3 regions of the Lentzea sp. NPDC051838 genome follow, and region 2 is predicted to be linked to each of the others. Evidence: riboswitches for the same ligand, from Rfam matches in the RefSeq annotation. Region 2 holds a riboswitch; each other region holds the start of a gene.
What was found. Region 2 has a riboswitch for glycine ahead of gcvT (glycine cleavage system aminomethyltransferase GcvT). Riboswitches for the same ligand answer to the same signal wherever they lie in the genome.
Positions count from the first base shown of each region.

Region 1: linked by a shared signal. The riboswitch ahead of gcvP (aminomethyl-transferring glycine dehydrogenase) and the one ahead of gcvT (glycine cleavage system aminomethyltransferase GcvT) in region 2 are both predicted to bind glycine.
Region 3: linked by a shared signal. The riboswitch ahead of gcvH (glycine cleavage system protein GcvH) and the one ahead of gcvT (glycine cleavage system aminomethyltransferase GcvT) in region 2 are both predicted to bind glycine.

Region 1 covers NZ_JBFAYI010000002.1:86,139-94,116, reverse strand. The annotation lists gene AB0M24_RS06360 (DUF3224 domain-containing protein) at 12-389, shown strand; gene AB0M24_RS06355 (maleylpyruvate isomerase family mycothiol-dependent enzyme) at 392-1,051, shown strand; gene AB0M24_RS06350 (class I SAM-dependent methyltransferase) at 1,044-1,649, shown strand; gene AB0M24_RS06345 (hypothetical protein) at 1,663-1,845, shown strand; gene AB0M24_RS06340 (hypothetical protein) at 1,842-2,888, opposite strand; gene gcvP (aminomethyl-transferring glycine dehydrogenase) at 3,018-5,909, opposite strand; glycine riboswitch at 6,059-6,155, opposite strand; gene AB0M24_RS06330 (Clp protease N-terminal domain-containing protein) at 6,212-7,159, opposite strand; gene AB0M24_RS06325 (MerR family transcriptional regulator) at 7,239-7,805, opposite strand.
Region 2 covers NZ_JBFAYI010000019.1:6,108-14,085, forward strand. The annotation lists gene AB0M24_RS31585 (acetyl-CoA C-acetyltransferase) at 1-359, opposite strand, end outside; gene AB0M24_RS31590 (GNAT family N-acetyltransferase) at 416-850, opposite strand; gene AB0M24_RS31595 (acyl-CoA dehydrogenase family protein) at 958-2,094, shown strand; gene AB0M24_RS31600 (CaiB/BaiF CoA-transferase family protein) at 2,091-3,215, shown strand; gene AB0M24_RS31605 (hypothetical protein) at 3,545-3,742, shown strand; gene AB0M24_RS31610 (hypothetical protein) at 3,907-4,401, shown strand; gene AB0M24_RS31615 (hypothetical protein) at 4,459-4,842, shown strand; gene AB0M24_RS31620 (DUF3817 domain-containing protein) at 4,857-5,159, shown strand; glycine riboswitch at 5,205-5,295, shown strand; glycine riboswitch at 5,296-5,387, shown strand; gene gcvT (glycine cleavage system aminomethyltransferase GcvT) at 5,484-6,578, shown strand; gene glyA (serine hydroxymethyltransferase) at 6,592-7,857, shown strand.
Region 3 covers NZ_JBFAYI010000026.1:13,019-20,996, reverse strand. The annotation lists gene AB0M24_RS36600 (MFS transporter) at 1-968, shown strand, start outside; gene AB0M24_RS36595 (TetR/AcrR family transcriptional regulator) at 979-1,662, shown strand; gene AB0M24_RS36590 (hypothetical protein) at 1,659-2,138, shown strand; gene ald (alanine dehydrogenase) at 2,193-3,305, opposite strand; gene AB0M24_RS36580 (alpha-L-fucosidase) at 3,410-5,653, opposite strand; glycine riboswitch at 5,819-5,911, shown strand; gene gcvH (glycine cleavage system protein GcvH) at 5,975-6,355, shown strand; gene AB0M24_RS36570 (L-serine ammonia-lyase) at 6,401-7,765, shown strand; gene AB0M24_RS36565 (helix-turn-helix domain-containing protein) at 7,794-7,978, opposite strand, start outside.

The DNA of each region.
Region 1 (7,978 bases), on a different contig from region 2:
GAGTGGTCCGCATGAAGGCAACCGGAACCATCGAAGTGAAGAGCTGGGACGAGAAGACGTGGGACGGCCGGTCCTACAAAGAGGTCGAGGGCCGCAAGCTCACCGAGGCGCACGTCCAGTTCGCCTACGCGGGTGACGTCACCGGCATCGGCAGCTGCCGGTACCTCATGTCCTACGGCGACGACGTGGCGTGGACGACCGCGCTGGAGGAGATCGTCGCCGACGGGGGAACGCTGGTGCTGCGGCACGTCGGCGCCTACCGGACCGGCGTCGAGGCCGTGATCGAGATTCTCGACGGCACCGGCGTGTACGCGGGCGCGAAAGGTGCGGCGACGGTCGACTGGGCGGAGGATGGCAGCGGCACCTACACCCTGGAGTACGAGGTCTGAAGATGACCAACGCCCCCATCTACGACGCGACCAGACAGCGGATCACCGAACTGGTGAAGGGCCGGGATCCGCAGACGCCCGTGGCGGCGACCCCGGGCTGGTCGGTCAAGGATGTCGTGGCGCACCTGGCCGGCGGTCTGCGTGATTTCGTGGACCGCCGGTTCGACGGCGTCGAGTCGGGTGAGTGGGGCGAACGGCAGGTGCGCGACCGCCGCGACAACTCTCTTGAGGACGCCTTCGCCGAGTGGGACGCCAACAGGGAGTTGGCGGAACCGTTGTTCGACACGCCCATGGGGTCCGTGCTGATCGCGGAGGTGGTGCAGCACGAGCACGATCTCCGCGCGGCGCTGCACGTTCCCGGTGATCGTGAGTCGCTGGCCGTGCGGGCCGCGCTCACGAAGCCGTTGCAGCAACTGGATCAGCGGATGCGGGACAACGAGGTGCCGGCGCTGCGGATCACGCTGGAGCACGGGGATCGGGTGCTCGGGCACGGCGAGCCGGAGGGGACGCTCAGGACCACGTCGTTCGAGCTGATGCGGGCCATTGGCGGGCGGCGGTCGGTGGACCAGATCAAAGCGCTGGACTGGGACGGGGATCCGGACACGTGGATCGCGGCGCTGGCGTTGTTCGGACGGCACCGGCCGGAGCCGTTCAGTGAGTGACTGGCTCACCGACACAAGGCACTCGTACGACACCGTCGCCGTCAGCTATGCCGACTACACGCGCACGCTCCTGGACGAACTGCCTTATGTGCGTGCGGCTCTGCGGTTGTTCGCGGAGATGGTGCGCGGGCCGGTCGCGGACGTCGGGTGCGGGCCGGGTGAGGTCGCGGCCCGCCTGCGCGACCTCGGCGTGGACGTCTTCGGCGTCGACCTCTCCCCCGCGATGATCGAGCTGGCCCGCCGGAACCACCCCGGGATCCGGTTCGAGGTCGGGTCGATGACGGAACCGCTCGGCACCGCGGTGGCCGGGATCCTCGCGTGGTGGTCGTTGATCCACATCCCGGACGACGACGTGCCCACCGTCCTCGGACACTTCCGGGAGGCGCTCGAACCGGGCGGACTGCTGATGGTCGGCTTCCACGTCGGCGACGAGACGCGGCTGAAGACCCAGGGGTACGGCGGGCATCCGATGAAGGTCCACGTGCACCTGCGGCGGCCGGAGCGGGTGGCGAGGTGGCTCGAAGCGGCCGGGTTCACCGTCGAGGCGCAGTGGCTGCTGGGCACGGACGGGGCCGTCCTCTTCGCCCGGCGCGGGTGAGACGATCTGCGCCGTGTCAGATGAACAGACCTGTCAGCGTTGCGGGGAACAAGTCGAGCTGGAGCGCGAGGACTTCGAGCTGTTCGAGCGCATGCACCCCGACTGCTTCCACTTCGCGTTCGAGCACGACCTGAACCAGCCCGGCCTGAGCGTCGACGAGGACTGCGGCGACCCCGCCTGCCCTGCCGGCGCCTAGCCGATCACCCGGTGTTCGACGAGAGCCGCCATCGCCTCCACCACCGGCACGCGGTCCTGTACCGCGAGATCCGCCAGACCCGGTGCTGACTGGAGCATCAGGCGCAGGGTGGAGGCGGCGAGAGGGGTCTGGGACTGCCACGCCCGGAACTCGGCGAGCGGGATCTCCCACAGGCGGGCGGCGTCGGAGAGGCGGCCGTCGAGCAGAGCGCGCGCACCGGAGCCGATGGACGGCCAGCGGTGCAGTTCCACCACAAGCTGCGCCGGGGTCATCGCCTGGAGCTCGTCGCATCGCGAGAACGGGTGCTCAGGGGCATCCAGCCGGTCCCAGGCGATCGACGGCCTGGTGCCCTGGGTGAAGTTGATGGCCAGGTCCGTCGCCTCGGACAGGTGGGCCGCGTGCCTGTTGAACGACGACCGGTCGTGGAACGGCACCTCCTCCCACAGCACGCCCAGCCTGCTCTCCACGGGTGGGTGACCGACACCGCGCACGAACAGCGACTTCTCGGCGTTGTGCACAGCCGTGACGGCGACGAGTGCTCCGAGCGGCACGAGAAGAGGCTCGCCGACGGCCAGCACGGCCTGGTAGGCGAGGCGGTCGGCCGGGCCCTTGAGGTGGTGGGCCAGCTCGTGGGCGATGACGAACCGCAGGCTGTGCGTGGCCAGCAGATCCGCCACGTCCTCCTGGAACGGTTCCAGCGGGAGAGGCAGGGTTTCCACGCTGCCGGACAAGCGTGCGACACGGGCCGTGTAGCGCAACGTCGCCGCCAGCAGGGCGATGTCGAACGGGCGGCGCCTCCGCAGACGCCGGAAGAACGACGGAGGCCGGGCAACGGCGACCGCCAGGTGCCGGCTGTAGATCGCGATGACGGCCAGCACGGCGTCCGAGATCTCGATCCGCGCCGACCCGTCCGGGTAGCTCGTCGAACTGGCCGGCACCGTGTCGCCGGACGCGAGCTCGACCGACCGCAGCCGGGTGCGGTCGTGGCCCGCCGAGACCATCGCCTCGACGACCGAGTCCTTGATCTCGTGAGCGGTCCCCACAGATGTTCGCACGTTCGATCAGATCGGAAGTTGATCAGATTGCGTTACGAACTTCCCTTGCACCACAACGTTTCCACCCGACACCGAACGGGGCGCACCCAGGTGGGCGCGCCCCGTTCGGACCAGAGATCAGCTGCCGTACGCGGAGAGCGGCGGGCAGGAGCAGACCAGGTTGCGGTCGCCCTTCGCACCGTCGATGCGGCGGACCGGCGGCCAGATCTTCGGAGCACCGGTACCGGCCGGGTAGACGGCTTCCTCGCGGGTGTACGGGTGGTTCCACTCGCCGACGGTCACGCAGGCCGCGGTGTGCGGGGCGTTGCGCAGCGGGTTGTCCTCGACGGGCCACTCGCCCGCACCGACGCGGTCGATCTCGCGCTTGATCGCGATCATGGCGTCGATGAACCTGTCGATCTCGGCCAGGTCCTCGGACTCGGTCGGCTCGACCATCAGCGTGCCCGCGACGGGGAACGACATCGTCGGGGCGTGCAGGCCGTAGTCCGCGAGGCGCTTGGCCACGTCGTCGACCGTCACGCCGGTCGCCTTGGTGATCGGGCGCAGGTCGAGGATGCACTCGTGGGCCACGAAGCCGCCCTCACCCGTGTAGAGCACCGGGTAGTGCTCGTCCAGGCGACGGGCCACGTAGTTGGCAGCGGCCACGGCGGTCAGGGTCGCGCGGCGCAGGCCGTCGCCGCCCATCATGCGCACGTACGCCCACGAGATCGGCAGGATCGACGCGGAACCCCAAGGGGCAGCGGAGATCGGGCCGACACCGGTCGCGGGGCCCGCGGTCGGCTGCAGCGGGTGGTTCGGCAGGAACGGGGCGAGGTGGGACTTCACGCCGATCGGGCCGACGCCGGGGCCACCGCCGCCGTGCGGGATGCAGAACGTCTTGTGCAGGTTCAGGTGCGAGACGTCCGAACCGAACTTGCCGTAGCGCGCCAGGCCGATCAACGCGTTGAGGTTCGCGCCGTCGACGTACACCTGGCCGCCAGCGTCGTGGACCAGGCCGCAGACCTCGCGCACCGTGTCCTCGTACACGCCGTGGGTCGACGGGTAGGTGATCATGATCGCGGCGAGGTCGTCGGCGTGCTCCTGCACGGTCTCGCGCAGGTGACCCATGTCGATGTTGCCCTTGTCGTCGCACTTCACGACGACGACGCGCATGCCGGCCATGACGGCGGACGCGGCGTTGGTGCCGTGCGCGGACGACGGGATCAGACACACGTCGCGGTCGGCGTTGCCATTCGCGCGGTGGTAGGCGCGGATCGCGAGCAGACCCGCGAACTCACCCTGCGAACCGGCGTTGGGCTGCAAGGACACCGCGTCGTAGCCGGTGACCTCGGCGAGCCACGCTTCCAGGTCCGACACGATCTTCAGCAGACCCTTGGCGTCCTCGACGGGCGCGAACGGGTGCAGCGTCGAGAACTCCGGCCAGGTGATGGACTCCATCTCCGCGGTCGCGTTCAGCTTCATCGTGCAGGAACCGAGCGGGATCATGCTGCGGTCGAGCGCGACGTCCTTGTCCGACAACGCACGCAGGTAGCGCAGCAGCGCGGTCTCGGAGCGGTGCGCGTGGAAGACCGGGTGGGTCAGGTAGTCGGACGTGCGGCGCAGGTCGGCCGGGATGCCGTCCGCGGTGTCGGCGTCGATGGCGTCCACATCGGACCCCGTCACGCCGAACGCTTCCCACACCGCGATGACGTGTGCGCGCGTCGTCTTCTCGTCGCAAGCGATTGCCACGACGTCGGCGTCGACCTGACGCAGGTTGATGCCGGCCGCGCGAGCCTTCTCGACCACCGCGGCGGCCTGGCCCTCGACGCGCACCTGGACGGTGTCGAAGAACTCGCCGTGCACGACGTCCAGCCCGGCCTCGCACAGGCCCGTGGCGAGCACGGTGGCGAAGCGGTGCACGCGGGTCGCGATCGCCCGCAGACCCTCGGGACCGTGGTACACCGCGTACATCGACGCGATCACCGCGAGCAGCACCTGCGCGGTGCAGATGTTCGACGTGGCCTTCTCGCGGCGGATGTGCTGCTCGCGCGTCTGCAAGGCCAGGCGGTAGGCGAGCGAGCCGTCGGAGTCGACCGAGACACCCACCAGACGGCCGGGCAGCTGACGCTCCAACCCGGAACGGACGGCCATGTACCCGGCGTGCGGGCCACCGAAGCCGATCGGCACACCGAAGCGCTGCGTGGTGCCGACGACGACGTCCGCACCGATCTCGCCCGGCGCGCGCAACAACGTCAACGCCAGCAGGTCCGCGACGACGACCGCCTGCGCACCGGCGTTGTGGATCTCCTCGATCAGGTCCTTCTGGTCACGCACCACACCGGACGCACCGGGGTACGAGAGCAGCACGCCGAAGAAGTCGCCGCCCAGGCCGAGGCCCTCGATGCCCTGCGACAGGTCCGCGACGACGATCTCGATGCCCAGCGGCTCGGCGCGCGTCTCGATCACGGCCAGCGTCTGCGGCAGCGTGTCGGCGTCGATGACGAACTTGTTGGACTTCGAACGCCCGCCGCGGCGCACCAGCGTCATCGCCTCGGCGGCGGCGGTCGACTCGTCCAGCATGGACGCGTTGGCCACCGGCAGGCCGGTCAGGTCGCCGACCATGGTCTGGAAGTTCAGCAGCGCCTCAAGACGGCCCTGCGAGATCTCCGGCTGGTACGGCGTGTAGGCCGTGTACCAGGCCGGGCTTTCCAGCACGTTGCGCAGGATCACGCCGGGCGTGACGGTGTCGTAGTAGCCGAGACCGATCATCTGCGTCATCGGGCGGTTCTGCGACGCGAGCTCGCGCAGCTCCGCGAGCGCCTCGGTCTCCGTCGCCGGCACCGGCAGGTCGAGCACGAGGTCGCGCTCGTGAATGGACGAAGGCACCGCGTGCTGCGCCAGCTCCTCCAGCGATCCGACGCCGATGACGTCGAGGATGCGCGCGAGTTCGGCCGGGCGCGGACCGACGTGGCGGTCGGCGAACGGGGTGCCGTGCTCGAGAGCGGCGAGCGGAATGCGGTCCTGCGTCATCAAACGCCTCCGGGGGCTGCGGGCACACGTGTCCTGGTGCCCTCCCCGCTCTGTCCGTACCCATCATGGGCGCCTGAGAGGTTCACCCCGGCGCGAACCAGGGCTTTCACCGTCGGCGGGATCTCGAAAGATCCACTTTCCAGAGGCGTCTCGCTCGGGCGGTCCTGGATGCCTGAGAGGTTCCCGGGGAGGGACTTGCTCCTTCGGCGCCGGGCTCTGTGACCCGGTCTCTCCCGCCTGAGTTCAGCGACTACCCGCGAAGAATACCCGCAGGCAGCCCAGGTAGTCGCTAGGGACGCGACCTACGTCTCAACAGCGAGACCTCGCAGCACCCTGCCGACCGGGTCGAGCAGGTCGTCGCGCACCGCCACCAGCAGGTGCGAGGTGCCCACCACGGCGTCCCCGCGCTTGGCCGCGACGAGCTTCGCGCCCTCGACGAACCGGTCGATCCCGGCGCCGGTCGCGGCAGGCAACGTCGCCGGATCCACGCCGGCCGCCCGCAGCGCCGCCGCGCCACCGGAGGAGAACTCCGGCCGCAACCGCCGCCTGGAGACGGTCAGCTGGTGGTCGACAGTCAACACCGCCGCCACCAGGTCCGCGGCGGTTTCCTGACGCCCGGCGGCCACCGCCAGCCTCTTCGCCTCCATGCGCACGACGTTCAGCACCGGTCCGCCTGTGCTTCGGCGGCGCATGATCAACCGAGTCAGCCACCGCATGCTGCCGCTCCCGGACTCGCCTTCCAACGCCCCTGCCTGGCGCAGCAACCACACCGCCGACGCGTCTTCCGGTTCCGCGGCCTTCCGCACGGCCTCGATCGTCGCCTCGACGTCCACGCGCAGAGCGCCGAAGAGGTCGGCAGCGCGTCCGGACTCGAGCGACAGCAACGCCACCGAGAGATGGGTCGTGGTCAGCGCACCGTCGCCCGCCTCGGCGATCGCCGCCCGCAGACACCCGTCCAGCGCACGGCTCACCGGCAGGACGGGCTCGACATGGGTGTGGTGGTGGGCTGTGCGCATCAGCGCGGTGACGTCCGGACCGGACTCGACGGCGAAACCGTCGTCGCCGGCCCAGCCTCCGACCATCGCCTGGGCCCGTACCGACTTCACGCCCAGCCTGCGGCCGCGGCCGATCGAGTCCGCCAGGGCGATCAGCAGGTGCTCGGTGCCGACGACACCGGACTCCGGTCGCGACGCCTGCCGCACCGCGTCGGCCAGCACCTTCAGAACCTGCCAGGAGGGTGTGCAGCTCATGCGCTCGACGCTAGGGAGCACTCCCCGTCCAGCGCGTCTGCCGACCGGCCATTGAGGACGGCCAGTCGGCCATGATCTTTCAGCCGGTCGCGCGCTCGCGACGCCGGCGGGTCAGCTCGTCCTCCGTCATGGGAGCGATCTCCACGCCGTCCGCGCGCTCGGCGGGGAACTCGTGGATCGTCCCGGAGATCTCCCGCATGGCACCGGAAACCGCGATGCCGAACACGCCCTGACCGCCCTGCAGCAGATCCACGACCTCTTCCGGCGAGGTGCACTCGTAGACGGTCGTGCCGTCCGAGAAGAGCGTGATCTTCGCCAGGTCCTGCACGCCGCGGCGGCGCAGGTGGTCGACCGCGACCCTGATGTTCTGCAGGGACACCCCGGTGTCGAGCAGTCGCTTCACGACCTTCAGGACCAGGATGTCCTTGAAGGAGTACAACCGCTGACTCCCGGACCCGTGAGCCATCCGCACCGTCGGAGCGACGAGTCCGGTCCTGGCCCAGTAGTCGAGCTGCCGGTACGTGATGCCCGCGATCTGACACGCCGCGGGACCCCGGTAGCCGACGAGTTCGTCCGGCAGCGAGGAGTCCGGGAACAGCTCACCCTGCTGCCCGGATTCGGCCCGCACGGGCGCTTCCTCGACCACGCCTGCCTCCCCTCGGAACGGCCACGAAACTCATGGCCGTCAAGCCGCTACGTCAGCTCGCGCAAACCAGCGACGTCCACTCGAGTTCGACGGTAAGACCGGTCAGAGGGCAGGTCAACGCGACGCGCGGGGAGTGTCGACCCTCAACCTCAAGTAGAGAGTCATGTCGTCAC
Region 2 (7,978 bases):
ATCGACTCGACGCCACCCGCCACCACGAGGTCCTCGAACCCGGAGGCGACCTTCGCGGCCGCGAGGTTCACCGACTCCAGGCCGGACGCGCAGAAGCGGTTGAGCTGCACACCCGCCGGGCGCTGGTCCCAGCCCGCGGCCAGCACCGCCGTGCGGGCGATGTCACCGCCCTGCTCGCCGAGCGGTGACACCACGCCGAACACGACGTCGTCCACCGCGGAGGTGTCGAGGGAGTTGCGTTCGGACAGCGCGCGCAGCACACCGGCGGCCAGCGCGACGGGCTTGACGCTGTGCAGCGACCCGCGCTTCCCCTTGCCGCGCGGCGTGCGCACCGCGTCGAAGATCAAGGCTTCGCTCATGGACCTCACGCTAGGCCCGCTCAGTGGAGCTGGCCATGACCGTGAAGGGTGACCGATTAGCTCACCACCAACTCCATGTGCTCGGGCTCCTCGGCGTCCACGAACCCCAGCCGCTTGTAGAGGCGCCGAGCAGGCAGGTTGTCGTCGTACACGCGCAGCCGCACGACCTTCCAGCCCTGCTCCGCCGCCCACGTCAGCACGCCGTTGACCAGTGCTTCCCCGACCCCGCGGCCCCGGTGGGACCTGCGCACCCACATCGAGTACAGGTGCAGGCCGGTGGGCTGGGACGCGGCACCGACGAGTCCGACCGGTTCCGGGGTCAGCGCGACGAGCTTCAGCCCCCGTTCGACGGAGTCCCGCCAGTCGTCCTCGGTGTAGGCCTGCTCGCGGGCCAGCGTCGATCCGAACCCGTCCGGATCCGAGGCCAGCGCCTCCAGGCGGACGTCCCGCCAGAGCTCCCAGTCGTCCGGCGTGACCTGGTGGATCTGCATACAGGGCAGTCTGAACGACCGGGGTGGGAATTTCGCTCACTTTTTCGGGCGACGGCCTGGCGCGCCGGTCATGGCGTGGATCACGGGCCGGTGGTTTCGTTGAAGGCATGGCAGAGCGTCGATCGCGGTGGATGGACAGCGACCTGGACCAGTTGCGCCAGCTCGCCCGCACGTTCATGGAGAAGGAGGTCGCGCCGCACCAGGAACGCTTCGCCGAGCAGAAGCAGGTCGACCGCGACCTGTGGCGCAAGGCCGGTGACCTGGGGCTGCTGTGCCTGAGCATCCCCGAGGAGTACGGGGGCGGCGGCGGCACGTTCGCCCACGAGGCCGTGCTGCTGGAGGAGCAGGCACGCGCCGGCGACAGCGCCTGGGGCAACAGCGTGCACAGCGGGATCGTCGCGCACTACCTCAACTCCTACGGGTCCCACGAACAGAAGCAGCGCTGGCTGCCCAAGCTCGCGTCCGGCGAGTACGTCGGCGCGATCGCCATGACCGAACCCGGTGCCGGCTCCGATCTGCAGGGCATCCGCACGAAGGCCGTGCGCGAGGGCGACGAGTACGTCATCAACGGCTCGAAGACGTTCATCACGAACGGCGTGCACGCCGACCTGGTGATCGTGGTGGCCAAGACCGACCCGGCCCAGGGCGCTCAGGGCATCTCGCTGATCGTGGTGGAGAACGACATCCGGCGCGGCCGCGTGCTCGACAAGGTCGGCATGAAGGGGCAGGACACCGCCGAGCTGTTCTTCGACGACGTCCGCGTGCCGGCCGCCAACCTGCTGGGTGACGCCGAAGGTCTGGGGTTCATCCAGCTCATGCAGCAGCTGCCGCAGGAACGCCTGATCATCGGCGTCTGCTCGGTCGCGGGCATCGAGGCGGCCGTCGACGTGACGCTGAAGTACGTGAAGGAGCGCACGGCGTTCGGCAAGGAGCTGATGAAGTTCCAGAACACCCGGTTCAAGCTCGCCGAGTGCGCCACCGAAGCGGCCGTGACCAGGGCGTTCATCGACGAGTGCATCGAGAAGCACCTTCGCGGCGAACTGGACGTGCCGACCGCGGCGATGGCGAAGTGGTGGGCCAGCGACCGGCTCGGTGTCGTCGTCGACGAGTGCGTGCAGCTCTTCGGCGGCTACGGCTACATGAACGAGTACCCGATCGCGCGTGCCTGGTCCGACGCCCGCGTCCAGCGGATTTTCGGCGGCACGAACGAGATCATGAAGGAAATCATCGCGAGGTCCCTGTGACGGGCCCGCTGGCAGGACTGCGCGTCATCGAGCTCGCGGGTCTCGCGCCCGCGCCGTTCGGCTGCATGGTGCTCGCCGACCTGGGCGCGGACGTGATCCAGGTGGCCAAGCCGGGGAGTCACTCGACCGTTCCCGGCGACTTCCTCGGCCGCAACCGGCGCTCGGTCGCGATCGACACCCGCAAACCAGAGGGCGCTGAGCTGGTCTTGAGGCTCGTCGAGCAGTCGGATGTGCTGGTAGAGGGCTTCCGGCCGGGCGTGACCGAGCGGTTGGGCATCGGTCCGGCGCAGTGCCTCGCCCGCAACCCGCGCCTTATATATGGACGCATGACCGGCTGGGGTCAGGACGGGCCGCTGTCCGACCGCGCCGGGCACGACATCAACTACATCGCCATCGCGGGTGCGCTGGAGCCGCTGGGGCGTGCCGGCGGGCCGCCGTCGTTCCCGATCAACCTGCTCGGCGACTTCGGCGGCGGAGGGATGCTGCTGGCCCTCGGCGTGCTCGCCGCACTGTACGAACGCGAGCGCTCCGGGCGCGGCCAGGTCGTGGATGCCGCGATGGTCGACGGGGCGGCGTTGCTGACGACGTTCCTGCACGGGATGCGCGGCGCGGGCATGTGGAAGGGCGGGCGCGGCGAGAACATGCTCGACGGCGGCATCCCGTTCTACGACGTCTACGAGGCCGCGGACGGCAAGTACGTGGCCGTCGGCGCGCTGGAGGAGAAGTTCTACGCCGACCTGGTCCGCGTGCTCGGGCTGGAGGACGCGCCGACGCGCAACGACCCGGCGAACTGGCCTGAGCTGCGGGAACGCATCGCGGCGGCGGTGAAGACCCGGCCGCGGGACGAGTGGGCCGACCTGGCGCGGGACACCGACGCGTGCCTGGCGCCGGTGCTGACGCCCGCCGAGGCGGCACGGCATCCGTACAACGAGGCGCGGGCGACTTTCGTGGACGTCTCGGGCTCTCTGCACCCGGCGCCGGCTCCTCGCTTCGACCGGACTCCGACGTCGGTTCCGACGCCTCCGGTTTCGACCGGGGTGAACACCGCGGAAGTGCTTGCCGACATGGGTGTGGCGGACGCCCAAATTATGGAACTGCGTCGGTCAGGAGTTATTGGATGAATGCTCGCGTGCGCATTAATAAGGACACGAAGGGGTGACAGAGCGTGATGCCGACCGGTCGGCATCCGGGTGAGTCCGGGTGAGGCTCAGCTCAACTGGGTCTGGTCCAAGCTGTGGGATGCGAGGGAGTCCGTGTTCACCTCGTGCCCAGGACATCGGCGCAGTTGAGGCCCCTCTTTAGCCGCCATTCGGGTGACATTCCCCGTCGCGCAGGCGTGCGTCGCTGGTAGATCCTTGCATCGGTTTGGCGTGGTCGTTGTTCATCGGCCGGGTGAATGAGGGACCATGTCGGGTGACACGGGCGGTCTGCCGCCTCACCTGTGAGCGAGATGGACGGAGAGGTACCTGTGAACCTCAAGAAGGTGCTAGTGCTGGCGGGCGTCGCGCTGGTGCTGTTCCTCCTGATCACCCAGCCCGAGCAGTCCGCTGCCGCGGTCCAGCAGGTGCTCGGCTGGCTGCGTCAGGGCGCGGAGTCGATCATCACCTTCATCAGGAGCCTCTTCGGGACGGCGACCCCCGTCGCCTAGTGACTCTGGGTGAGGAACGACCGTTCGCGTTGAGCCGGACGGGTGGAATGCGGCCAATCACGCACTGGTAACGGGTGTTCTGGGGATTCAGGGTCTGGCGATTGTCAGACCTACCGAATACCTTCCGCTGCAATGGCCGATCCCCGACCGACGAGGAGGCACATATGGTCGAGGACTCCGGGGTCCACGAGCTGTTGCAGCAGTGGGCGGCTGAACGGTCTGATGACGCAGAGATGCAGGAGGTGAACCGGATCAAGAACGCGTGGCTCGCTGAGGCACCCCCCTCGGCGCCAGGCATCCCCGTGCAGCGGGGAGGCAGGGGCGGGTCGTCGCGTGGCTTGGTCAAGGTCGACTCGGCGGATCCGGCCTACGTGGCCGCGATGCGCAAGCGGGCGCCGGAGGCACCCGAGGCTTTGCTCGCTGCCGCGGCGAGCTACTGGCAGTTGGTGGGCGACGTCGCAGAGGCCGAGCAGTGGTGGGACGCGGGCATCAGCCCGTTGGACCAGCGCGCGCTCGACTACCGCGCGGCGGGCCTGACCCCTGCCGACCTCGGACGGCGCTTGGGTCCGATGACGGTTCTCCAGCACCTTCGCCGCGGTTCCGCCGCAGCCTGGTGCGTCGCACGTCTGCAGAGGCAGCGCCGGGACGGCGTGGCGTAGGAAAGGTGGACGGGCTGTCTTCACGGGGCAGCCCCGTACCCAAGTAGTCTGGAGGTCGTGCGCGGCCTCCTTACTCCCCAGCGAGTGTTGATCGGACTTGGCTGTCTGGTCGCACTGATCGCTTGTTGCGGGCTCGCGTACTGGCAGTGGCAGCGCTTCGAGTCCGCCAGCGGCACGTTCCAGAACCTGGGTTACGTGCTCCAGTGGCCGCTGTTCGGCCTCTTCCCGGCCTTCATGGTGTGGCGCTTTCGCCGTCTGGCGCGCCAGCGTCGTGACGAGCCTCTCCCCACGCCGGAGCCGGTTGCACCCGCCGCGAAGCCGGTGACTACCGTTGACGCCGTCAAACCCGCGCCTGTCGAGCACTTCGACGATCCTGAAGACGCGGAGCTCGCGGCCTACAACCGCATGCTCGCGGACCTCAACGCGCGGGACGGTCGTTGAGCGAAGGCGGGCAGATGAAGGGTGCGTTGACCCGGTTCCGGGTCATGGCTTACGTGGTCGGTGTCTTCCTGCTGCTCCTGGTCGTGGCGATGGTGCTCAAGTACGCCGCGGACATGGGTGGCGCGATGAAGGTCGTCGGCCCGGTCCACGGCTTCCTCTACGCCATCTACCTGGTGATTTCGGTCGACCTGGCACTCAAGCTGCGCTGGTCGATCAAGGGCACCGCCCTCGTGCTGCTCGCCGGGACGATCCCGTTCCTGTCGTTCTGGGCTGAGCGCAAGGTGGTCGAGAAGACTGCGCAGGGCGTGCCGCTGTGACGTTTGGCCTGCTAGCGTCTGGGGCTACCAACTGAACACGGCCGTCGATGTCGCGCGGAAGAGACCCCTCTCGCGGGGGCGCCGAAGGAGCAATCCCTCCCCGGAATCTCTCAGGCACAGATACCGCACGACGAAGGCAACTCTGGAAAGCAGGCCCATCGGCCTCGCCCACGGTGCAAGTCGCGTCCCGCGCGGCGAAGCTCTCAGGCTCATGACAGAGGGGGAGGCTCGCTCTAGTGAGGAGTCTCCGATGGACCGTGTCATTCTTTCGTTGCCTCAGCCGGCCTGGTCCGGCTCTTCGGCGCACCCAGGAGGAGCGTTCTGATGTCCCGCCTCACGCCTCTGAACGCCGAGCACGAGCAGCTCGGCGCGATGTTCACCGACTTCGCGGGCTGGCGGATGCCGCTGCGCTACTCGTCCGAGCTGGCTGAGCACCACGCGGTGCGCACCACCGCGGGCCTCTTCGACCTCACGCACATGGGTGAGATCGTGCTGACCGGGCCGCAGGCGGGCGAGGCGCTCGACTTCGCGCTCGTCGGCCACATCTCGGCGCTCGCGGTCGGCAAGGCCCGCTACACGATGATCACCCAGGCCGACGGCGGCGTGATCGATGACCTGATCGTGTACAGGTTGGGCGACGAGGAGTTCATGGTCGTCGCGAACGCCTCCAACGCTCTCGTCGTCGCCGAGGCCCTCGTCGAGCGCGCCGCCGGGTTCGACACGGTCGTCACGGACAAGTCGACCGAGTACGCGTTGATCGCGATCCAGGGCCCGAAGTCGGTCGAGATCCTCTCCGGGCTGACCGACACCGACCTGTCGACGGTGAAGTACTACGCGTCGTACCCGTCCACCGTGGCCGGTGTCGACGCGCTGCTCGCGCGCACCGGGTACACGGGCGAGGAGGGCTTCGAGCTGTTCCTCGCACCGGCCGACGCTCCGGCCGTGTGGGCCGCGCTGCTGGAGGCGGGTTCGTCGCACGAGCTGAAGCCGTGCGGTCTGGGCTGCCGCGACACGTTGCGTCTCGAAGCCGGAATGCCCTTGTACGGCAACGAACTGACCACGTCGCTGACGCCGTACCACGCGAACCTCGGCCGCGTCGTGAAGCTCGACAAGCCGGGTGACTTCGTGGGCCGCGACGCGTTGACGAAGGTGTCGGAGTCCGGTGTGGACTCGGTCCTGGTCGGACTGAAGACCCCCGAGCGCCGCGCCCCGCGGCACGGTTACGCGGTGCTGAACGGCGACGAGGTCGTGGGCGAGGTGACGTCGGGCGCGCTGTCCCCGACCCTCGGCTACTCCGTCGCCATGGCCTACGTGACGAAGGCGAGTGCCGAGCCCGGCACCCAACTGCTGGTGGACGTCCGCGGCAAGAAGCAGCCGGTCGAGGTCGTCGCACTTCCGTTCTACAAGCGCGCCAAGTAGGGAGATCTTCCAGATGTCCGACCAGTTCAACGCCTCCCTCGCGGAGTACGACCCCGAGGTCGCCGAGGCCGTCGCGGCCGAGCTGGCGCGCCAGCAGGGCACTCTCGAGATGATCGCCTCGGAGAACTTCACGCCCGTCTCGGTGCTGCAGGCGCAGGGTTCGGTGCTCACCAACAAGTACGCCGAGGGCTACCCCGGCCGTCGCTACTACGGCGGCTGCGAGCACGTCGACGTCGTGGAGCGCCTCGCCATCGAGCGCATCAAGTCGTTGTTCGGCGCCGGTTTCGCCAACGTCCAGCCGCACTCGGGCGCCCAGGCCAACGCCGCCGCGATGTTCGCGCTGTTGCAGCCCGGCGACACGATCCTCGGCCTGGACCTCGCGCACGGCGGCCACCTGACGCACGGCATGCGCATCAACTTCTCGGGCAAGCTCTACAACGTCGTGCCGTACCACGTCTCGGACGGCGACGGCCGGGTCGACATGGCCGAGGTCGAGCGCCTGGCTGTCGAGCACAAGCCGAAGCTGATCGTCGCGGGCTGGTCCGCCTACCCGCGTCAGCTGGACTTCGCCGAGTTCCGCCGCATCGCGGACTCGGTCGAGGCCTACCTGATGGTCGACATGGCGCACTTCGCCGGCCTCGTCGCCGCTGGTCTGCACCCGTCGCCCGTGCCGCACGCGCACGTCACGACGACCACGACCCACAAGACCCTCGGCGGTCCTCGTGGCGGCGTGATCCTGTCGAACGAGGCGGACATCGCCAAGAAGATCAACTCGGCGGTCTTCCCCGGCCAGCAGGGCGGCCCGCTGGAGCACGTGATCGCCGCCAAGGCCGTGGCGTTCAAGCACGCCGCCTCGCCGGAGTTCGCCGACCGCCAGCGCCGCACCCTCGAGGGTTCGCGCATCCTGGCCGAGCGCCTGTCGCAGCCCGACGTGGCCGCGGCCGGCGTGAAGGTGCTGACCGGCGGCACGGACGTTCACCTGGTGCTCGTCGACCTGGTCTCGTCGGAGCTCGACGGCAAGCAGGCGGAGGACGTGCTGCACCAGATCGGCATCACGGTCAACCGCAACGCCGTCCCGAACGACCCGCGCCCGCCGATGGTCACCTCGGGTCTGCGCATCGGCACGCCGGCGCTCGCCACCCGCGGTTTCGGCGAGGTGGACTTCATCGAGGTCGCCGACGTGATCGCCGAGGCCCTGAAGCCGGGTGCCGCGGTCGAGGAGCTGCGCGCTCGCGTCGAGGTGCTGGCGGCGAAGCACCCGCTGTACTCGACGCTCTGATCTCGTGCTGACGAAGGGCCCCACCGGAATTCCGGTGGGGCCCTTCGTTTTGGTGCTTGTGGAGCCAGAGCGAAACGACGGGAACCCCGGCCCCTTCCCCAGGGCCGGGGTTGTCACCGTT
Region 3 (7,978 bases), on a different contig from region 2:
TCGGTGGCGCGCTCATCAAGAACTTCTGGTGGGGCTCGGTGTTCCTGATCAACGTGCCGGTGGCGATCCTCGCGATCGCGGCCGTCGCGGCGCTGGTGCCGGAGTCCAAGGACCCGACCGTGCGCAAGCCGGACGTGATCGGCTCGATCCTGTCGATCATCGGCATGGTGTCGCTGGTGTACGCGGTGATCTCGGTGCCGGAGAACGGTTTCGCGTCGCTCGAGTTCGGCGTGCCGGTGGCGCTCGGCGTGGTCACCATGACGGCGTTCGCGTTGTGGGAACGGCACACCGCGGATCCGATGCTGGACCTCGGCTTCTTCAAGGACCGTCGTTTCACCGGCGCGGTGGCGTCGGGTGTGCTGGCGGCGTTCGGCATGGCGGGCTCGCTCTTCCTGCTGACGCAACACCTTCAGGGCGTGCTCGGCTACAGCCCGTTGGAGGCGGGGGTGAGGGTCGCGCCGATGGCGATCGCGTTGCTCGTCACCAGCAACACGTTGGGGCAGCTCGTGCTGAAACTGGGCGCCAGCAAGGCGATGCTGCTCGGCATGACGATCGTCGCGGGCGGCGTGGTGCTGCTGTCGATCGGCAACACCTACCCGCCGACGCTGGCCGGGCTGATCCTGATCGGCGTCGGAGTCGGTGTGGCACAACCGGTCGCGGTCAACGCGCTGATGGGGTCGATCCCACCGGAACGCGCGGGCATCGCCTCCGGCCTGTCGTCGACGCTGTCCGAGCTCGGTTCGTCGTTCGGCATCGCGGTGCTGGGTGCGCTGCTGTCGGCGCGGTTCGTGGCCGCGTTGCCTGAAGGCGTGCCTGGTCGGTCGCTGAGCGAGGCCCTGCACAGCGGCGCGGACATCACCGTGGTGCGCGACGCGTTCTCGTCGGGCATGGGCGTGAGCCTCGTGATCGGCGCGATCGCCGTGTTCCTGGGAGGTGTTGTGGCCAGCGTGTTGCTCAGGCGTGCCTAGGATCGCCGGTGTGGACAGCGTGTGGTTCAGCAAACCCAGGCCCAGCAGCGGGCAGCCTCTCGGCCTGAGCCGGGAGGCGATCGTCCGCAAGGCGGTGGAGATGCTGGACGCGGACGGCCTGCAGAAGCTGTCCATGCGCAAGCTCGCCGCCGCACTGGGCGCGGCTCCCATGTCGCTGTACTGGCACGTGCCCACCAAGGACGCGCTGATCGAGCTCTGCCTGGACGAGATCTACGGCGAGTTCGTGCTCCCCGACCCCGGTGAGGACTGGGAGACGGCGTTGCGCGGGATGATGCACTCGTTGCGTCATCTCGCGCTCAAGCACCCGTGGTGGGTGCGCGGCATCGGCGAGTTCAACTCGATCGGCCCCAACGCGGTGGCGATGGCCGACTCGATGTTCGAACCCATGCTGCGGGCAGGCCTGTCCATGGCCGTGGCGGCGCAGTCGATCTCCACGGTGTCGAGCTTCGTGACGGGGTACGCGCTCGCCGAGGCGAACTTCGTCGCTCGCGGAGGGATGGACTCGCCGCCACCGGACCTGGCGAAGATCGCCGACATGTACCGGGACGAGCACCCGAACTACGTCAAGATGCTCGACGAGCAGGAGATCTGGTCGCTGGAGGGGCAGTTCGAGTTCGGCCTGGACTGCGTGATCGACGGCATCAAGGCGCGCGTGACGGCCCTGCGGTCATGAGCTGGTCCGTCGACGGATCGATCCGGCGCCCGTTCGAGGTTTCCGCACTGCTCCCGCACACTCGTGAGGTGATGGGCGAACTGCTGGCGACGGACGAGATCCCGGAGCTGGAGAGCAACGCTCCGACGGTGGCCATCGAGACGATGGGCATGGACATCGACTTCACCGTCCTGCTGCCCACGGGTGACGGCGCGGAGGTGCGGACCGTCGACCTGCTCGACGGAGAGGCCGAGACGACGTTCGTGGTCGTCAGCAGTCGCCACTACCGCGCCACCACGAACGTGAGCACGGTGCTCTGCATCGCGGTCGCGCTGGCGGCCGCAGATCTGGGCGGCGGCTCCTACTTCGACGACAACCGCGGCTTCGTCCTGCGGGCGGGCATGTACGACCCGCACGAGTTCATCGCACGAACTCGGCTCGCCCCGAGCGATCTCACGTTCGCCGAGCGGTGCGAGCGCTACCTCGCGCCCAGATAGGCGAAACCCCCGCAGCGATTCACGCGTGCGGGGGCCTCATTCATTCAGTTGGTCTTAGATCACGGTCTCCAGCGGCGTGTGCACGAGGCCGGTCGCCTCGGCCACCGGGCCGTTGGTCAGCTGGCCTGCGTGGGCGTTGAGGCCCAGGGCGAGCGAACGGTCGTCCTTGAGCGCCTGCGTCCAGCCCTTGTCGGCCAGCGCGACCGCGTAGGGCAGCGTCACGTTGGTCAGCGCGTAGGTCGAGGTGCGCGGGACGGCGCCCGGCATGTTCGCCACGCAGTAGAAGACCGAGTTGTGAACCTCGTAGGTCGGCTCGGCGTGCGTGGTGGGGCGCGAGTCCTCGAAGCAGCCGCCCTGGTCGATCGCGATGTCGACGAGCACGGAGCCCGGCTTCATGTCGGCGACCAGCGCGTTCGAGACGAGCTTCGGGGCGGCGGCACCGGGGACGAGCACGGCGCCGATGACCAGGTCGGCCTCGCGGACGGCCTGCTCGATCGCAAAGGAGTTGGACGCCAGCGTGCGCAGACGGCCCTGGAACTGGGCGTCGATCTGGCGCAGGCGGTCGACGTTGGTGTCGAGGATCTGCACGTCCGCACCCATGCCGACGGCGATGGTCGCGGCGTTGACGCCTGCCACGCCGCCGCCGATCACGACCACGCGGGCCGGGGCGACGCCGGGGACGCCGCCGGGCAGCACGCCGCGGCCGCCGGAGGGCTTCATCAGGGAGAACGCGCCGACCTGCGGGGCCAGGCGGCCCGCGACCTCGGACATCGGGGCGAGCAGCGGCAGCGAGCGGTTCGGGAGCTGCACGGTCTCGTAGGCGATGGCCGTGGTGCCGGAGGCCAGCAGGGCCTCGGTCAGCGGCTTGTCGGCGGCGAGGTGCAGGTACGTGAAGAGGGTCTGGCCGGCGCGGAGACGCGGGTACTCCGACGCGATCGGCTCCTTGACCTTGAGAACCAGGTCGCCCTCGGCCCACACGTCGTCGGCGGAAGCGAGGATCTTGGCGCCCGCGGCGAGGTACTCCTCGTCGGTGATGGCGGAACCCAGGCCGGCGCCCTGCTCGACGAAGACGTCGTGGCCGCGGCTGGTCAGTTCGTGCGCACCGGCAGGGGTGAGAGCGACGCGGTACTCGTGGTTCTTGATCTCGCGGGGAACTGCGATCCGCACGATGACTCCTCCGTTCGGGCTGGCCTCTGTCTCACAATGTGGGGCAGCCGGAAGGTCATGTCACCGTGCGGATCGCACTATCCGGTCACTAGTCGGTTGTTCTGTTAGGACAAAGCCACCTTGAAGACCCATGCGTGCCGGCCAACGCCGGGCGGCACGTCTACCACGAGTTTTCCACCCGATCGGGTCCATTTCAGGGGCCTGTCATACCCCAGCAAGGTGATCTTGTCGCCGTCGCGAAGAGGCACCGGGGCGTCGACCACCAGCTGTGACCCCGGCTGGACCAACGAGGTGATGTAGAACGCCTCGTTCGGCTTCACCGTGAACCGCAGCGAACCCTGCTGGGCCATCCGCGACCAGTACGTCGTGCCGTAGATCGACTCGCCGTTGACCCGCAGCCACGCACCCGTCTCGCGCAGCCGCTGCTGCATGATCTCGGGGATCGAGCCGTCCGCGCGGGGCCCGATGTCCAGCAGGAAGTTGCCGTTCTTGGACGTCGTGTCGACCAGCGTGTCGATCACCTCGTCCGCGGTCATGTACATCGAGTCCGGCGTCGCCCGGTTCCACCCGTACGACCGCGGGTCCAGGCCGCGCGAGGCCTCCCACTTCTTCACGACGGTGTTCGGGTACGTCGCGTACTCCGGCGTCGTGTAGTCGTGGGTCGGGATGCCGCACCTGTCGTCGACCGTCACGTCCTTCGGCACAGCCCGGTTCTTGGCCTTGTTGAAGTAGTCCGCCATGACCCGGCGCGAGTCGTTCGCACCGCCGATGTCGCACCAGATTACGTCGGGGTCGTACCCGTCGACGAGCTCGGTCATCTGCGGCGCCTGGTAGTCGCGAACGAAGTCCCGCCCGGCCTGGTAACCGGTGTAGGGCTCGGGAGCGCCGGTGTACGGGTTCCGCGGCGCGTGACCACTCCACGGGTTGTCCGGGTTGAACCACTCGGGCATCGAGAAGTAGAGCCCGTTCTTCAAGCCCGGCGTGTACTTCCGCGACGCGTCGAACAGCTCCTTCACGAGGTCACGGCGAGGCCCGAGGTCGACGGAGTCGCGACCGGACACCTTGGAGTCCCACAACGCGAAGCCCTCGTGGTGCTTGGAGGTCAGCACGTAGTACTTCGCGCCGGCCTCCTCGAACAGCCGCACCCACTCCTCCGGCTTGAACTTCGACGTGGTGAACTGCTGGATGAACTGGTCGTACGAGAAGTCCTTCCCGAACGTCGCCGCGTGGTACGGGTTCACGGCGTTCGCAGGGTCCTGCATCCACTGCCAGTACCACTCCGCGTACTGCTCACCGGGCGGCGACCAGGCGGGCACCGAGTAGAGCCCCCAGTGGATGAAGATCCCGAACTTGGCGTCGTCGAACCAGTACGGCGACTCGTGCGCGCCCAACGACGCGTCGGTCGCCTGGTAGTCGGCCACACCCAGGGTGAACCGGGCGTTCTGCGAGGCCGTGACCCGTCCCGACGAAGCCACCACGCGACCGTCGAACGTGCCGGTCCGGTACGCGTGGATGCCGATCCGCACCCGAGCTTCCTCACCGGGCGCGAGCCGCTTCACGGTCGCCGGCTGCAGCGTCACCACGCCCAGCCCCTCGGCGCGCACCGAGACGTTGGAGAGCCACTGGTCACCGAGGTTCACCACGGTGGCCTCGATCGTCTGGCCACCCACGCGCGGCAGCTTGGTCGTGCTGCGGGCGCCGCGAACCGCGAACACCGTGCCCTTGCCCACCGGCTGCACCGACAGCGCGAACACGTGCAGCGAGGACTTGCCCTCGACCGCCGGGCTCGTGACCGGCAGCGTGACGCCGATCGCCTCCTTCTGGGGATCCGCCCAGACCTGGGAGGTCCCGATCGACACGGGGTGCTCGTCACGTCCGCCGGGCGAGTACCGGAACGGCGCGGAGATCGGACCACTGCCCGAATACCAGTCGGGCCCGCTGACCGAGCCCGATGTCGTGGACCCGTCCGCGTAGTGCACGGTGACGGTCCCACCAGCGGCCCCGTACGAGGACGCCACGAGGAAGTGCAAGGTCAGGTAGCGGCCGCGCGGCAGGTCGATCCGCTGCCCCAGAGCGACCGCGTTGTTGTTCTTGGCCTGTGAATTTCCCGGGAACAGGTACGGCACGCCATCTGCTGTGACCTGGCCGGACGGCAGCGCCTCCGCCGGGAACGCGTAACCGGAACCGTCGAAGTTGCCGGTCCGGTCGGTAGCGGTGTCGATGCCGTCGTTGTCGAAGTATTGGGTAAGAGGAACGCTGATCGGAGACGGTGCCGGAGCTGCCGAAACAGCGGGCACGGGAACCAGGACGAGGGTGGTGAGCAAGGCGACGATGAACGGCTTCCTCATTGAGACCTCCGATGTCTGCCTCTCCTCACCATGGCAGCGCTCTCCCCGATGTCAACCTTGTCGCGTTGACACTTGGCGGTGGACGCACATAGCGTTCGCCTGGTCTCGAAGGACTCAAAACTGAACATCGGCCGTGGTGCGCTTTTGGTCGAACCAAGAAGCACCGAAACCCGAGTGGGAGAGACCTCGACGAAGCAGTCGGGGCGCCGAAGGGGCAAGCTCCCGCACACTCTCAGGCAGCAAGACCGCTCGGGATAGGCAACTCTGCACGGCGGAGGGGGCGTTGGTTGTCCTGACCCGTCATCAGCCAGAGGAGTCGCCGTGGAGTTCCCCGAGAACCTGCTCTACACCGTCGAGCACGAGTGGGTCGACTGGACGCCGGGTACCCAGGACCCGCTGACCTGCGGAATCACCGAGTACGCCGCGGACGCCCTCGGCGACATCGTCTTCGTGCAGCTTCCCGAGGTCGGCGCCAAGGTCGTCTCGAACGCCGTCTGCGGCGAGCTCGAGTCCACCAAGTCCGTCAGCGACCTGTTCTCCCCGGTGACGGGTGAGGTGATCGAGGTCAACGGTGCGGTCGTCGACGACCCGGCCGTCATCAACACCGACCCGTACGGCGCCGGCTGGCTGTTCAAGGTCCGGGTCGAGTCGGCGGAGAACCTGCTCACGGCGGCCAAGTACGCCGAGCTCACCAAAGACTGACCTGCCAAGAAATTGAGCACCGCCCCCACCACGAAGGACTGATCAGTGGCGATCAGCGTTTTCGACCTCTTCTCCGTCGGCATCGGACCGTCCAGCTCCCACACGGTCGGCCCGATGCGCGCTGCCGCGATGTTCGTCGAGAAGCTCGGGGCACGAGCGTCCGAAGTGGACCGCGTGCACGTCGAGCTGTTCGGCTCGCTCGGCGCGACCGGGCACGGCCACGGCAGTCCGAAGGCCGTGTTCCTCGGTCTCGAAGGCAACCTCCCCGAGGAAGTCGACCCCACGACCGCGGCGACCCGCGTCGAGGAGATCGTCACCTCCGGACGCCTGAAGCTCGGCGGCGCGCACGAGATCGACTTCGTGCACGACCGCGACCTCGTCATGCACCGCCGCAAGTCGCTTCCGTTGCACCCCAACGGGATGAGCTTCGAGGCGTACCAGGGTGACGAGTCGGTCGAGTACGCCGTCTACTACTCGATCGGCGGCGGGTTCGTCGTCGACGAGAACGCGTCGGGCACCGACCGGATCAAGCCGGACACCACCCCGTTGCCGCACCCGTTCCTCACCGGCGACGAGCTTCTCGCGCGCTGCCGGGAAACGGGCCTGTCGATCAGCGAGATCATGATGGCCAACGAGCTGTCGTGGCGGACTGAAGACGAGGTGCGCCAAGGACTTCTGCACATCTGGCACGTGATGCAGGAGTGCGTCGAGCGCGGCTGCACCGAGCACGGCGTCCTGCCCGGCGGCCTCAAGGTCCGCCGCCGCGCCGCCGAGATGCGCAAGCGCCTGGAGGGCGAGCACTTCGTCACCGACCCGCTGCGGGTCATGGACTGGGTGACGCTCTTCGCGTTGGCGGTCAACGAGGAGAACGCGGCAGGCGGCCGTGTCGTCACGGCACCGACCAACGGCGCGGCGGGCATCGTCCCGGCGGTGCTGCACTACTACACGAAGTTCGTGCCGGGCGCTTCGGACGACGGCGTGGTCAGGTTCCTGCTCACGGCGGGCGCGATCGGCGTGCTGTTCAAGGAGAACGCGTCGATCTCCGGTGCCGAGGTCGGGTGCCAGGGCGAGGTCGGCTCGGCGTGCTCGATGGCGGCCGGTGGCTTGGCCGAGGTCCTCGGCGGCACACCGGAACAGGTCGAGAACGCGGCCGAGATCGCGATGGAGCACAACCTCGGCCTCACGTGCGACCCGATCGGCGGGCTGGTGCAGATCCCGTGCATCGAACGCAACGCCGTCGCGTCGATCAAGGCCATCACCGCGGTGCGCATGGCGTTGCGCGGCGACGGTTCGCACTTCGTGTCGCTCGACAAGGTCATCAAGACCATGCGCGACACCGGCAAGGACATGTCGGTGAAGTACAAGGAGACGGCGCGCGGCGGCCTCGCCGTGAACGTCATCGAGTGCTGATCTCAGGGCCGGAAGGCGCCCGCACAGTTCACGTGCGGGCGTCGTACTCCTGTTGCGCCGCCAGCACGTCCGGCATGCGCGCCTCCAGCAGGTGGATCAGCGCGAGCAGCCGCTCGGCGGTCTCACCGCCGAGCGGCGTGAGGCTGTAGTCGACGCGCGGCGGGTTCGTCGGCTGCGCGTCGCGGATGACCAGGCCGTCGCGCTCCAGCGCGT